DNA from 2 places in the Couchioplanes caeruleus genome. Region 1 is predicted to be linked to the other one. Evidence: riboswitches for the same ligand, from Rfam matches in the RefSeq annotation. Region 1 holds a riboswitch; the other holds the start of a gene.
The links. A riboswitch is a leader RNA that binds a small molecule or an ion and turns the genes downstream of it on or off. The one in region 1 is predicted to bind thiamine pyrophosphate.
Positions count from the first base shown of each region.

Region 2: it holds a riboswitch for thiamine pyrophosphate, as region 1 does, so the genes downstream of both, EDD30_RS15000 (thiamine phosphate synthase) here and EDD30_RS11615 (ECF transporter S component) in region 1, are expected to answer to the same signal.

Region 1 covers NZ_RJKL01000001.1:2,644,125-2,651,396, forward strand. The annotation lists gene EDD30_RS11590 (ArsR/SmtB family transcription factor) at 1-76, shown strand, start outside; gene EDD30_RS11595 (Fur family transcriptional regulator) at 73-480, shown strand; gene EDD30_RS11600 (hypothetical protein) at 511-1,116, shown strand; gene EDD30_RS11605 (DUF6328 family protein) at 1,094-1,639, opposite strand; gene EDD30_RS11610 (alpha/beta fold hydrolase) at 1,694-2,509, opposite strand; TPP riboswitch at 2,603-2,708, shown strand; gene EDD30_RS11615 (ECF transporter S component) at 2,775-3,368, shown strand; gene EDD30_RS11620 (ABC transporter ATP-binding protein) at 3,372-4,805, shown strand; gene EDD30_RS11625 (energy-coupling factor transporter transmembrane component T family protein) at 4,802-5,605, shown strand; gene EDD30_RS11630 (hypothetical protein) at 5,696-7,272, opposite strand, start outside.
Region 2 covers NZ_RJKL01000001.1:3,387,931-3,395,202, reverse strand. The annotation lists gene EDD30_RS38270 (hypothetical protein) at 1-155, opposite strand, end outside; gene EDD30_RS15010 (class I SAM-dependent methyltransferase) at 252-869, shown strand; gene EDD30_RS15005 (ABC-F family ATP-binding cassette domain-containing protein) at 901-2,556, shown strand; TPP riboswitch at 2,601-2,712, shown strand; gene EDD30_RS15000 (thiamine phosphate synthase) at 2,706-3,350, shown strand; gene thiO (glycine oxidase ThiO) at 3,347-4,375, shown strand; gene thiS (sulfur carrier protein ThiS) at 4,372-4,572, shown strand; gene EDD30_RS14985 (thiazole synthase) at 4,574-5,323, shown strand; gene EDD30_RS14980 (thiamine phosphate synthase) at 5,454-6,017, shown strand; gene thiD (bifunctional hydroxymethylpyrimidine kinase/phosphomethylpyrimidine kinase) at 6,014-6,772, shown strand; gene thiC (phosphomethylpyrimidine synthase ThiC) at 6,943-7,272, shown strand, end outside.

The DNA of each region.
Region 1 (7,272 bases):
CGCATACTCACTCGTGGACGAACACGTCGCGCACATCGTCGCCGACGCCGTGAGCCACGCGAGGGAGGGAACATGACGGACGACGGAACCATTGTTCGCAACACCCGGCAACGCTCGGCGGTCCGTGAGCTCCTCGCCGACTGCGAGGGCTTCCACAGCGCCCAGGACCTGCACGCCCTCCTACGGGACCGCGGCGAGCGGGTGGGTCTGACCACCGTGTACCGCACGTTGCAGGGCCTCGCCGACGCCGGCGAGATCGACGTGATGCGCCCGCCGGGCGGCGAGCACCTCTACCGCCGGTGCAGCGAGGGCCACCATCACCACCTCGTCTGCCGTTCCTGCGGGCGTACGGTCGAGGTCGAGGGCCCGGCGGTGGAGACCTGGGCCGACAAGGTCGCCGGCCAGCACGGGTTCGTCGACGTCTCGCACACCATGGAGATCTTCGGTAACTGCCCGGAGTGCGCGGCCAAGCGAACCTAGCCGGGTCGTGGCACGCTGGCGCGCGTGAAGATGTACGCCGACCGGCTGCCCACCGCCGTCCGTCAGCTCCTCACCGACATCCTCGTCGTGCTCTGGGTCTACGGCTGGATCCGGGCCGGCCTCTGGGCGCACGCCATGGTGGAGAAACTTGCCGACCCCGGGCGGAAACTGCAGGAGGCCGGTACCGCCATCGCGGGCAACCTCGGCGACATCGGCGGCAAGGTGGGCCGGGTACCGCTCGTGGGTGACGAGCTGACCTCGCCGTTCTCGAGCGCGGCCGACGCGGCCGGCGGTCTGGCCGAGGCCGGCCGCCAGCAACAGGAGATCGTCGGCGACCTGGCCCTGACCATGGCGCTGCTGATCGTCTCGGTACCGCTGGCACTGGTGCTCTTCGGCTGGCTGCCGCTGCGGCTGCGCTGGATGCGCCGCGCCGGGGTCGCCGCCCGGGTCCGCGACGAGCCGGCCGGCCGTGACCTGCTGGCGCTGCGGGCACTCGCCGGCCGCCCCCTCGACGAGCTGACGAAGCTGGGTCCGGACATCGCGGGCGCGTGGCGCAGCGGCGACGCCGCCGCGGTCGACGCGCTGGCCGCGCTGGAGCTGCGCGAGCTCGGGCTCAGGCCCGCCCGGCGGCGTTAGGCTCCGCGGCGTCCCGCGCGAACTCCTCGTCCTCCTCCTCGGCGTCCTCGTCGAGCCAGTTGCGCTTGGCGAACGGGATGGCCGCCCAGAAGGTCAGGAAGTAGGCGGCGGTGACCGCGGTGAGGACGATCGCCACCCAGAAGTTCAACAGGTAGTCGGTGATGAGCAGGACGCTGCTGACCATCGAGACCAGCATGAAGGCGAGGCCGCCGGTCGCCATGTGGTGTGCGTACCGGACGAGCTCCGGCTTGCGGCCCTGCCGGAACAGCGCCCGGTGGAAGGCGACCGGCGAGATGATCATCGCGGTGGCGAACGCCGCCGAGATGAGCGCGACGATGTAGGTGTCCTTCTGGAACTCGCTCACCTTCGGGAAGCCGTTGCTGAACGGCAGCGTCAGCAGGAACGCGAAGAGGATCTGCACGCCGGTCTGCGCGACGCGCAACTCCTGCAGCAGGTCCGCGAAGTTGCGGTCCCAGCGCTGCTTCTCCGTCTCGTGTTTCATCCGCGGCTTCTCGTCGGCCATCCGGGTGACTCCTGTCCGTCGACTGGCGCACCGGATGCCCGCTCGGGAAGAGCGTCAAACACCGATGCGTGCGAGCGCCACCTCGGCCAGAGCCTGCGGCGCCTCTTCCGGCACCCAGTGCCCGATTCCCCGCAGGACGACCAGGCGGTAGTCCGCCTCCACCCAGGTCCGCGTCGCCAGTGCGGCGGCGCGCCCGACGGCCGGGTCACCGTCGCCCCAGACGTACGTGGTGGGCACGGTGACCTTGCCGACGTCGGCCAGCTCACCGCGGGAGAGCGCCCGGTACCAGTTGAGCGCCCCGGTGAGCCGGCCCGGCTCGGCCATCGCCCCGGCGTACATCGCGGCGCGCGGACCGATGTCGCGCATCATCCCCTTCAGGACGGCGCCGTCCCGCGCCAGCAACAGCCGCTCGGCGATCCGCGACTGGAAGACCTTCATGTACGCGAACCGCAGCCGCTGCGACGGCTGGTTGCGCAACGCCACGGCGATCCCGCGCGGGTGCGGTACGGAGACCGCGGTGAGCGTACGGACCCGGCCGGGATGGCGGGCGCCCAGCACCCACGCCACCTGGGCACCCCAGTCGTGGCCGATGACGTGCACCTGGTCCAGACCGAGCGCGTCGAGCACCGCCACCGCGTCGGCCTCCGGCTCCCGCAGCCGGTATTCGGCGACCGCGCCGGGACGCGCCCCCGGCGAGTACCCGCGCTGGTCCAGGGCGTACGTCCGCAGCCCGGCACCGTGCAGTCGCGGCAGGATGAGATCGAACTCCCGGTGATCCTGCGGGAAGCCGTGCAGCAGGAGCACCGGCGGACCGTCCTGCGGCCCCGAGACCGTGACGTCGAAGGTGAGTCCCCGGGCCTTGATCTCCATGTGACGCCTCCTGCGCTGACGGCATCCGCGTACGGTGTTAGCGTCATCGAAACACATGCCATGAAGATTGTTCGCGACGGCAGTCGCGGACAACTTCACCGACAGGGGAGCGCGCGGCGCTGAGAGTGCGGGGTCGCCCCGCAGACCCTCGAACCTGATCTGGGTAATGCCAGCGCAGGGAGCTCGGTCTTCTCCAGCCGCGCCACACCGGGAGATTCCGGGTGTGGCGTGCGTCTCCTCCCGGTGATCGCTGGGAGGCGTATATATGAACAAGTCCACCAATTCGTACCGCTGGCGCACGATCGACATCGTGATCGCCTCGGTCATCGCCGTCACCTTCGGCGTCATCTTCTGGGCCTGGGGCCACCTCTGGACCGTCACCGAGGGTGCGTTCGCCTTCTTCCCGCCGGCGCAGGCCGTGCTCTACGGCATCTGGCTGATGCCCGCCGTGCTCGCCGCACTGATCATCCGCAAGCCGGGTGCGGCCCTCTACGCGGAGACGGTCGCCGCGATCATCTCTGCGCTGCTCGGCGAGAAGTGGGGCGCGATGGTCATCCCGCAGGGCATGGTCCAGGGCCTCGGCGCGGAGCTCGCCTTCGCGATGCTGTTCTACCGGTCGTGGAAGCTGCCCGCCGCCCTGCTGGCCGGGGCCTTCGCCGGCCTGGGCGCCGCCCTCTTCGACTTCTTCGCCTGGAACGGCGCCCTCGACCTGTGGGACTACCGGATCCCGTACGCGCTGATCACCGTCGTCAGCAGCACGGTGATCGCGGGCGCCGGCAGTTGGGCGCTGACCCGGGCGCTCGCGCCGACCGGCGTCCTCGACCGCTTCGCGGCGGGCCGGGACCGGGCCCTCGTCTGAGCCATGGCGGAGGTCGTGCTGCGGGGCTTCGGCTGGCGCCATGCAGGGCGCCGGGCGTGGGCGCTCCGCGGCGTCGACCTGCACATCCGCAGCGGCGAGCGGGTGCTGCTGCTCGGCCCGTCCGGGGCGGGCAAGAGCACCCTGCTCGCCGCGCTCGCCGGGCTGCTGCCGGAGGACTCCGGCGAGTCGGAGGGCACGGTCACCGTCGACGGGCGGGACCCGCACGCCCGGGAAAGCGCCGGCCTGCTCTTCCAGGACCCGCAGACCCAGCTCGTGATGGCCCGTAGCGGCGACGACGTGGCGTTCGGACTCGAGAACAGGGGCGTACCCGCCGGCGAGATCTGGCCGCGGGTCAGCGACGCGCTGGACCGGGTCGGCTTCCCGTACCCGACCACCCGGCAGACCCACGCCCTCTCCGGCGGCGAGCAGCAACGCCTGGCCCTGGCGGGCGTCCTCGCCCTGCGGCCCGGCCTGCTGCTGCTCGACGAGCCGACCGCCAACCTCGACCCGGCCGGCGGCACGCTGATCCGCGAGGCGATCGGCCGGGCCGTCGGCCGCGACACCACCCTGATCGTCGTCGAGCACCGTGTCGAGCAGGCGCTGCCCCTGATCGACCGGGTGGTGGTGCTCGCGCCGGGCGGCGGCGTCGCCGCCGACGGCGCGCCGGAGGTGGTCTTCGCCGGTCACGGCCCGGCGCTGGCCGCGCAGGGGGTCTGGGTGCCGGGCTATCCGCTGCCCCGGCACCGGGCCGTCGCTCCTCCCGGAAACCCTCTGGTACGGGCAGAGGCCGTCACCGTCGATCACCGCCTCCCGCCCACACGGCTCGAGGCCCGCGCGGGCGAGGCCCTCGCGGTGACCGGCCCCAACGGGGCGGGCAAGTCCACCCTGGCACTCGTCCTCGGCGGACTGCTGGCGCCGGCCTCGGGCGCGGTGACCGCCTTCGACGACCCGAAGCCGCCGCACCGCTGGCGCGCGGCGATGCTGACCCAGCGCATCGGCTCGGTCTTCCAGGCACCGGAACACCAGTTCGTCACGTCCCGGGTCGCCGACGAGCTCGCCCTCGGCCCCCGCCGCCTGCGCCGCCCGGCCGCCGAGGTGTCGGCCACCGTGGACGAGCTGCTGGCCCGGCTGCGGCTGACGGCGCTGGCGGAGGCCAACCCGTACACCCTCTCCGGCGGTGAGGCCCGCCGCCTCAGTGTGGCGACGGCCCTGGCGACCAGACCCCGCCTGCTCATCCTCGACGAGCCGACCTTCGGCCAGGACCGCAGCACCTGGATCGGCCTGGTGGCCCTGCTGGCGGGCCTCCGCGACGAGGGCCACGGCATCCTGGCGGTGACCCACGACGACGCGTTCGTCGACTCGCTGGCCGACCGCGTCCACGACCTGACCCCCGCCCCGCCCCGCCCCCACCGCCGACCCGACCGCAGGCCGGCATGACCCTCGCTGGGGAGCCGGTCGCCGATACGGCGGCACCCTTGGCGCGCCGCAATCCGGTGGCAAAGCTCGGTGCGGCCCTGCTGTTCTCGCTGCCGCTGATGGCCACCCTCGACCCGCTCACCCCGGCGCTCGCCCTCGCCGTCGAGCTGGCCCTGCTGCCCTTCTTCGGCGTGCACGTGCGCGTGCTCGCCCGGCGGGCCTGGCCGCTGACCCTGGCGGCGGCCGGCATCCTCGTGACGATGGTGCTGTTCGCCGCCGAGCGCACCGGCCCGCTGCTGGTCGCGCTCGGCCCGTTCGCCGTGACGACCGGCGTCGTCACGGTCGCGCTGGGCCTGATCCTGCGGGTCTTCGCGGTGGCGCTGCCGGGCATCATCGTCTTCGCCACCACCGATCCGACCGACCTGGCGGACGCCCTGGTGCAGAACGCCAAGGCCCCCGCCCGCTTCGCCATCGGCGCCCTGGCCGCCTTCCGCCTGATCCCGCTGCTGGCACAGGAATGGCAGATGCTGTCGCTGGCCCGGCGGGCCCGCGGCATCGACGGAGGCCGCAACCCGCTGGCGCATCTGCGGATCTTCGGGTCGACGGCCTTCGCGCTGCTGGTGGGCGCGCTGCGGCGAGGGGTCCGGCTGGCGACGGCCATGGACGCCCGGGGATTCGACTCGGGGACGCCCCGGACCCACGCCCGCCGCCAGCACTTCGGCCGGGCGGACACGGCCCTGCTGGCGGGCGCGGCCCTGCTGTCCGCCGCGGCGCTGACCACCAGCATCCTGACCGGCTTCTTCACCCCGATCCTGGGCTGACCTCTCACCCGGTTCACCCCGATCCTGGGCAGACCTCTCACCCGGGCAACGGTCAGAGACGTCGCCGGCTCGGGGCACGGCCGTGCGGGATCAGCGGCGCGGCCGGTTCAGGTAGGGGTGGGCGAGGGTCAGGGCCACCGCGGTGAGGGCGATGCCGAGGTAGACCGGGACCAGGTGCTCGAAGCTGGTGTAACCGATGAACATGTGCACGACCACGGCCGGCGCAAAGCCGGTGACCGCGGCCAGCGCGAGTGACCACCAGACCCACGACTCGCCGCGCCGCCATCCCCAGGCGCTGAGCAGGACGATGGCCGCCGCTGCGGACATCAGCGCGCCACCGAAGCCGGCCCGGTCGTGGGCGATGAACGGCACCAGGCGCGGGTTCGCCGCCTGAAGATGGTGGGTGTCGGTGCCGAGGAACGCCAGGTCGGTGGTGACGAAGACGGAGCTCAGGCCGACGACGGAGATCGTGACGCCACCGACGAGCATGCCGGCGCCGACGAGGATCATGAGGAGCTGACCGACCAGGGCGCGGCGCCGCACGAATTCCGGCCCCTCCGGGCGTACGGTCCAGCGCGGCGGGCCCGGACGGTGCCGGACGGCGAGCACGAACATGGGGAACAACGTCACCGTGGCCGCGGCGTGCAGCACATCCACGAAACCGGAACTGACGAAGTAGAACAGCGTGGGAAACCCGACCGCGCCCGACGCCAGGTACGCGTAACGCGCCCAGGTCCATCCCCGCCTGATGCCGCCCCACGCCAGCCCGGCGTACAGCACGCCGATCGCGATCAGGGCGCCGGCGAGGCTGATCCGGTCATGCTGCACAAAGTGGACGAGTCGCGGGTTGACCGCCTCCAACTGGCCCCGGCCCGCGCCCAGGTATTCGTTGTCGTACCACGCCAGCAGCGGGCCGAGGGTGATCACCGCGGCCCCGAGACCCGCGACGATCATGCCGAGCCCGACGAGCATTCCCCACCACCACGCCGGCCACCGGCGCGGATCCACCACGATCCCGGACGCCCTCCCCGACGGCCCGGCCGGCGCTGTCGCTTCGGTGGTCGGCGCTTTCACCTCGACAGGCGGCGTTGTCATTTCGATAGGCAGCGCTTTCATCTCGGTGGGCGGCGCTGTCGCTTCGGTGACGCGCTGAAACCAGCCGGGTCCGGCGGCCACCAGCAGGGCGCTCGTGGCCAGGACCGTCACCGCCGGATCGGCGAGCGCCGCCGCGGCGCCCGCCACGTCCGGATCGCTCAGGCGCACCAGATCCGGTTCGTCGTCGCCGGCGATCCGATCGACGTGAGGCGCGAGCGCCGCCGCGACCTCAGGCTCGGCGGCGCCCACGACGAGCGTGCACCGGCGCCCGGCCGCGACGCGCCGGATCAGCGCGACGTCGGCCGGGCCCACCGGGCGGACCTCGATGACGCTCGCGCCCAGGGCCGGCAGAGCCCGGACCGCGTCCCGCGCCACGGCTACCGGGACCGACGCACCCAGCCGCGCGGCCACCTCCGCCGGTGCGCCGAAGCGGCCGGCGAATGCCGAGACCATCCGGAAGCCGCCCGGCAGCGAGGTCAGCGTCGCCAGTAGCCGCAGCGCCGCCCGCTGCGACCGTCGCCGGCCCACGACCGCCGCGGTGACCGGCCGCAGGGGATGGTAGGTCCAGTCCG
Region 2 (7,272 bases), 740 kb from region 1:
TGCGGCGTACGGATGCGGGGATCAGGGGCCGACCGATGGTGGCGCGCGGCCGGCGGCAACCTTCCCGGGGCTGCCGAGTGCGCCGCCGAGTGTGTCGCGAGTCCGCTCCCCGGGTTCGCGCGATGGGCGGAGCGGGGGCGGGGGACGCGAAGCATGGCTGCCACGCTAGGAGCGCACGGTGATCGATGAACGCACAGATTGTGCGGCACCCCGGTGCGCCGGCGCTCGTTGCCCGGCGGGACACTGACGGGGTGAGCGCCGACCATTACTTCACTGCCGAGCCGGCCACGCCCGACACGAGGGGACGGATCGAGTTCTCCGTGGCCGGCCGGGCGTACGACCTGGCGGTCGCGCGCGGCGTCTTCTCCGCGGGACGGCTCGACCCCGGCACCGCCGTGCTGCTGCGCAAGGCCGAGCTGCCCACCGACGGCGGCACCTTCCTGGATCTCGGCTGCGGGTACGGCCCCATCGCCTGCGTCCTGGCCAGCGAGGCGCCCGCCGCGACCGTGTACGCGATCGACGTCAACTCCCGCGCCCGGGAGCTGACCGCGGAGAACGCCAAGTCGCTGGGTCTGGGCGACAGGGTGCGAGTGTGCACCCCCGAGGACGTGCCGGCCGAGGTGACGTTCGACCAGATCTGGAGCAACCCGCCCACCCACGTCGGCAAGGCCGAACTGCACGCGATGGCGGACCGCTGGCTGGGGCGGCTCGCGCCGGACGGCGTGGCCTGGCTGGTGATCAACCGCAACCTCGGCGGCGACTCGCTGCACACCTGGCTGACCGGCCAGGGCTGGGACGTGGCGCGTACGGCCAGCCAGCGCGGCTTCCGCGTGCTCAAGGTCTCCCGGAGCGCCGGAAAAACCGACTGACCTGCACCGCCTCCTCGGGGAAGATGGCCGCGTGGGTTACGTGGATGTCTCCGGGGTCGGATTCGTGCTGCCGGACGGCCGGGAGCTGTTCGCCGACGTGTCGTTCCGGGTCGGCGAGGGCGCGAAGGTGGCGCTCGTCGGGCCGAACGGGGCGGGCAAGACCACCCTGCTGCGGATGGTCGCCGGGGATCTCGCCGTCCCGATCGGCACGGTCGCCCGGGCCGGCGGGCTCGGGGTCATGCGCCAGTTCATCGGGATGATCGGCGACGACCGTACCCTCGACGATCTTGCCTTGTCGCTCGTCGCGCCCGTCCTGCGGGAGGCCGGGCAGGCGCTGGCCACCGCCGACGCCGCGCTGCGGTCGGCGCCCGACTCCGAGAAGGCGCAGCTCCGGTTCGCCAACGCGCTGACCGGCTGGGGCGAGGCGGGCGGCTACGACGCCGAGGTGCTCTTCGACACCGTCGCCGTCGCCATCCTCGGCAAGCCCTGGGAAGAGGTGCGGAGCCGGCCGGTGCGGACGCTCTCCGGCGGGCAGCAGAAGCGCTTCGCCCTCGACCTGCTGCTGCGTGGCGGCGACGAGGTGCTGCTGCTGGACGAGCCGGACAACTTCCTCGACGTGCCGGGCAAGCGATGGCTCGAGGCGCGGCTGCGGGAGTCGTCGAAGTCGGTGCTCTACGTCTCGCACGACCGCGAGCTACTGGCGCAGACCGCGACCCGGGTGGTGGCGGTCGAGGGCGGCGGCGCGTGGACCCACCCCGGCGGCTTCGCCTCCTGGCACGAGGCCCGCGCCAACCGGCACGAGCGGCTGCTGGAGCTGCGGCGGCGCTGGGACGAGGAACACGAGAAGCTGCGCGAGCTGGTGTTCACCTTGAAGCAGAAGGCGGCGTTCAACGACGGCCTGGCCTCGCGCTACCAGGCCGCGCAGACCCGGCTGCGCAAGTTCGAGGAGGCGGGGCCGCCGCCGCTGCCGCCCAAGGAGCAGTCGTTGCGGATGAACCTGCGCGGCGGGCGTACGGGAAAACGGGCCGTCGTCTGCACGGGCCTGGAGCTGGAAGACCTGACCTTCCCCTTCGACCTGGAGATCTGGTACGGCGACCGGGTGGCGGTGCTCGGCGCCAACGGCACCGGCAAGTCCCACTTCCTACGGCTGCTCTCGGCGGGCGGCACGGCCCCCGAGGCGGACAACAAGCCGGTCGACGGCGCGCCCCTGGCCCACGTGGCGCACCACGGCACCGCACGGCTCGGCGCGCGGGTCCGTCCCGGCCACTTCTCGCAGACCCACGACCGGCCTGAGCTGCTGGATCGTACGTTGGTCGAGATTCTGTGGCGCGGCGACGACCACCGGTCCGGAATGGACCGCGCGGGCGCGATGAAGGCGCTCAACCGCTACGAGCTGGCGGCACAGGGCGACCAGCGGTTCGGCACGCTCTCGGGCGGCCAGCAGGCCCGCTTCCTGGTGCTGCTGCTGGAGCTGTCGGGCGCGACGGTGCTGCTGCTCGACGAGCCGACGGACAACCTGGACCTCGCCTCGGCGGAGGCGCTGGAGGAGGGCCTGAAGGCGTTCGAGGGCACGGTGATCGCGGTCACCCACGACCGCTGGTTCACGCGCGGCTTCGACCGGTTCGTGCTCTTCCAGGGTGACGGCGAGGTCGTGGAGACGCCCGAGCCGGTCTGGGACGTCCGCTGACGGGCTTTACTCCGGCGGCGCCGCGGCGATAGTGTCGGCGGCGGAACCAACCCCACGGGAGTCCGGTGCACCGGGCTGAGAGGGGGGCTGTCGCGGCCCTCGACCGTCGAACCTGATCCGGGTCATGCCGGCGCAGGGAGGAGCGCGTTGTGGACCCTGTTTTCCCGTGTCTGCATGTCATCACCGACGCCCGCCCCGGGCGTGACCCGCTCGCCGTGGTCACCGCCGCGGTGGCGGCCGCCGGTCGGCTCGGCCTGGTCGACCGGTTGGCGATCCAGGTCCGGGTCGAGGACGACGTGACCGACCGGGCCGCGTACGGCCTGGCCACCGAGGTGTTGGCCGAGTGCCGCCCCGCCGGGGTGTTGTGCCTGGTCAACGACCGGCTGCACGTGGCGCTGGCCGTCGGTGCCGACGGCGCGCACGTCGGTGCCGACGATCTGCCGGTGGCGGCCGCCCGGAAGGTGCTCGGGCCGGGCACCGTGCTCGGCGCGACCTGCCGGGACGAGGTGGCGGCCCGGTCGGCGGTGCGGGCCGGCGCGACGTACCTGGGGGTGGGACCGGCCTTCGTCAGCTCCACCAAGACCGGGCTGCCCGCACCGCTCGGCGCCGCGAAGATCGGCGCGGTGGCCCGGGCCGTGCCCGGAACCCCGGTAGTGGCGATCGGCGGAGTCACCCTCGACACCGCCCCCGGCCTGATCGCGGCCGGGGCTGCCGCCGTCGCGGTCGTCGGCGCGGTCGCCGCGGCCGCGGATCCGGGCCACGCCGTCGAGCGGCTGCTCAAGGCCCTCGCATGACCGACCTGACCGTGATCGGCGGCGGGATCGTGGGCCTCGCCGTCGCGTGGCGCTGCCGGCAGCGCGGCATGCGGGTCACCGTCTACGACGGCGGTGCCGACGATGCCGCCTGGTATGCCGCGGCGGGCATGCTGGCCCCGGCCGGGGAGACGTCCTTCGGCCAGGAGGCGCTGACCGCGCTCATGGTGGAGTCGTCGACCCGCTGGCCCGGCTTCGCCGCCGAGCTGCAGCGGGAGACGGGGATCGACGTCGGAATCGACACGCGGGGCACCCTGGCGGTCGCACTGACCGGCGACGACCTGGCCGAGGCGCGGCGCCTGTGGGCCTATCGCGAGGAGCACGGCCTGGCGGTGCACCGGCTGCCGCCGAGCGCCGTCCGCGAGCGGGAACCGGCCCTCTCGCCCCGGCTCCGCGGCGGCGCGCACATCCCGGACGACCGGCAGGTCGACCCCCGGCGGGTGGTCGCCGCACTGCGGACCGCGCTGGGTGCGGCGGTGGTGCCACACCGGACGGCGGAGATTCCGCCGGGCCCGGTCGTGGTCGCGGCGGGCCTGGGCACCGCGGCCCTGACCGGACTTCCCGTACGGCCGGTGAAGGGCCTGGTGCTGCGCCTGAGCGGCGAGCCGGGGCTGCTCCGGCACGTCGTGGTGGGACATGTCGACGGCCGGCACGTGTACCTGGTTCCCCGCGCCGACGGCGAGATCGTCATCGGTGCCACCCAGGAGGAGCGCGCCGACTCGTCCGTGACGGCCGGAGCGGTGCTGGACCTGCTGCGGCCGGCCACCGAGCTGGTGCCGGACCTTGCCGAGTGCGAGCTCACCGAGACCGTCGTGCGGCACCGGCCCGCCACACCCGACAATGCGCCGGTGCTGGGCCGTCTGAGCGGCGACATCGTGGTCGCCGCGGGGCACCACCGCAACGGGGTGCTGCTCACGCCGGTCACCGCCGATCTCATCGCCGACCTCGTGGTCACCGGCCGTCCCGATCCCCTGCTCGAAGCGTTCACGCCCGGGAGGTTCGCATGAAGATCGTCGTCAATGGTGCCGGTCGCGTCGTCGACGGGGAAAGCACCGTCGAGGGGCTCGTCGGCGCGCTCACGGAGGCGCGGCGCGGCGTCGCGGTGGCGGTCAACGGCGAGGTGGTGCCGCGTTCCGCGTGGCCCGGGGCCCGGCTCAGCGAGGGCGACCGGGTCGAGGTGCTCACCGCGGCGCAGGGAGGCTGAGATGGCGGACCTCTTCGGCGAATCCCGGCTGATCCTCGGCACCGGCGGCGCGGAGAGCCTGGCGGCGCTGGAGGCGGCGATCGTGGCCTCCGGCACCGAGATGGTGACGGTCGCGCTGCGCCGGGTCGACGCGGCCGGGCCCGGCCTGCTGCCGCTGCTCGACCGGCTGGGCATGCGCGTGCTGCCGAACACGGCCGGGTGCTACACCGCCTCGGACGCCGTCAAGGCGGCGCATCTGGCACGGGACGCGTTCGAGACGGATCTGATCAAACTCGAGGTGATCGGCGACGAGCGGACGTTGCTGCCCGACGGCGTCGAGCTGCTGCGGGCGGCGGAACGGCTGGTGGGCGACGGGTTCCAGGTGCTGCCGTACACCAGCGACGACCCCATCCTGGCCCGCCGCCTGGCCGACGCCGGCTGTGCGGCCGTCATGCCCGCGGGCGCGCCGATCGGGTCCGGGCTGGGTATCGGCAACCCGCACCACATCCGGCTCATCCGCGACAGCGTCGACGTACCGGTGATCCTCGACGCGGGCATCGGCACCGCTTCCGATGCGGCGCTCGCGATGGAGCTCGGCTGCGACGCGGTGTTGATCGCCTCCGCGGTCACCCGGGCCGCCGACCCGGCGCGCATGGCGGCGGCGATGCGGCACGCCGTGGAGGCCGGTCGGCTCGCCGCCGGCGCCGGCCGCATCCCCAAGCGCTACCACGCCCTGGCATCCACCTCGGACGACGGGAGGCCCGCGTGGTGACCCCGCCGTGTTCCCCAGCGCTGTCACGCCCCGGCGTCCGCGTCGGACGAGGGAGGCCCGCGTGGTGACCCCGCCGAGTTCCCCAGCGCTGTCACGTAACGGCGTCCGCGTCGGACGACGGGAGGATCGCGTGGTGATCCCGTCCGGGGTCGTCGTGCTGACCGACCGGCGGCTCGCCGCCGGTCGGCTCGTCGAGGTGGTCCGGGCCGCGGTCCGCGGCGGCGCGGCGTGGGTCATCCTGCGCGACAAGGATCTTCCGTACGGGGAGCGCGCCGCACTCGCCGCGGAGCTGCGGACCGTGGCAGGGCCGGAACGATTGATCGTGGCGGGTGCGGATCCCTTGGGGGGCAACGCCGTGCATCTGTCCGCTGTGGATGACCGGCCCTCGGGGGTCGCCTTGGTGGGACGCTCGTGGCATGGCACCGAGGAGCTCTCCGATGTGGACTATGTCACGCTGTCGCCGATCTTTCCGACCGAGACGAAGCCCGGATACGGCCCCGCGCTGGGCGCCGAGCGTGCGGCGACGCTGGCGGGCGAGCGGCCGTGGCTCGCGCTCGGCGGCGTCGACTCGGCCGAGCGCGCGGCGGCCTGCGGGCGAGCCGGGGCGGCCGGCGTGGCGGTGATGGGAGCGATCATGCGAGCGGACGACCCGGAGCGAACGACCCGGATGCTGGCCGAGGCGGTGGCGGCATGACGCCGCCGGTGGTGCTCACCATTGCCGGGTCGGACTCCGGCGGCGGCGCCGGAATCCAGGCGGACCTCAAGACCTTCGCCGCCCTGGGCACCTACGGTGTCTGCGTGCTGACGGCGATCACCGCGCAGAACACGCTCGGTGTCACCGCCATCCACTCGGTGCCGACGGAGATCGTGGCGGCCCAGTTGGACGCCGTGCTCGCGGACTTCCAGGTGGCGGCCGTGAAGGTCGGGATGGTGGGGGATCCGGCCATCGCTGCCGTGATCGCCGATCGAGCCGCGGAGCTGCCGAACCTGGTGGTGGATCCGGTGCTGGTCGCCACCAGTGGCAGCCTCTTGTCCGGTGTTGCTTCTGTGGTGCCGCTGCTTCCGTACCCTCGCGTTCTGACGCCGAACCGGCACGAAGCCGGCGCCCTCCTCGAAGGCCGGGTGGAGACGGCCGAGGAGATGGCCGAGGCGGCGGCCGCTCTCGTCGGGCGCGGGCCCGAGGCGGTTGTGGTCACCGGCAGTGAGCTGGCCGTCGACATCCTGCACACCGGTGGGCGGACGTCGACGCTGCGCGGCGAGCCGGTGCCGACCGTCAACAACCACGGGTCCGGATGCACGTTCTCGTCGGCGATCGCCGCGCGGCTGGCGCTCGGCGACGACATTGCGGAGGCGGTTGCGTTCGCGAAGTCCTATGTGGCGCGGGCGCTGGCCGGCGGTCGCGATTGGAAGCTCGGCGCGGGGCCGGGGCCGCTGCACCACTTCGCTTGAGTAGGCGTTTGGGCTCGAGCGGGCGGCTTGGTCTTGAGCGGGAGGTCCTGCTTGGGCGGGCGGTCTTTGCTTGGGCAGGGCTGCTTCGTTCAGGCGGGGTGGCTGAGGGAGTGCCGGCGCGGGTCGTTGCGGCCCTGGTGCGTCCGGTTCATCACGATTGGGGAGGAAACATGAGGCGCAAGGTGTATGTCGAGGGATCCCGGCCGGACCTGCGGGTGCCGTTCGCCGAGGTCGAGCTGACCGGCGACAACCCGCCGGTCCGGCTCTACGACACGTCCGGTCCGGGCAGCGATCCGGAGGTGGGTCTGCCCCCGCTGCGGGGCCCGTGGATCGCTGCCCGCGGGGACGTCGCGCCGGTCGCGGGTGGCGGTACGCCCCTGGCGGGACGGCGACCCACCCAGCTCGCCTACGCCCGCGCGGGCGTCGTCACCGACGAGATGGAGTTCGTCGCGATCCGCGAGGGCGTCGACCCGTCGGTGGTCCGCGAGGAGATCGCGGCC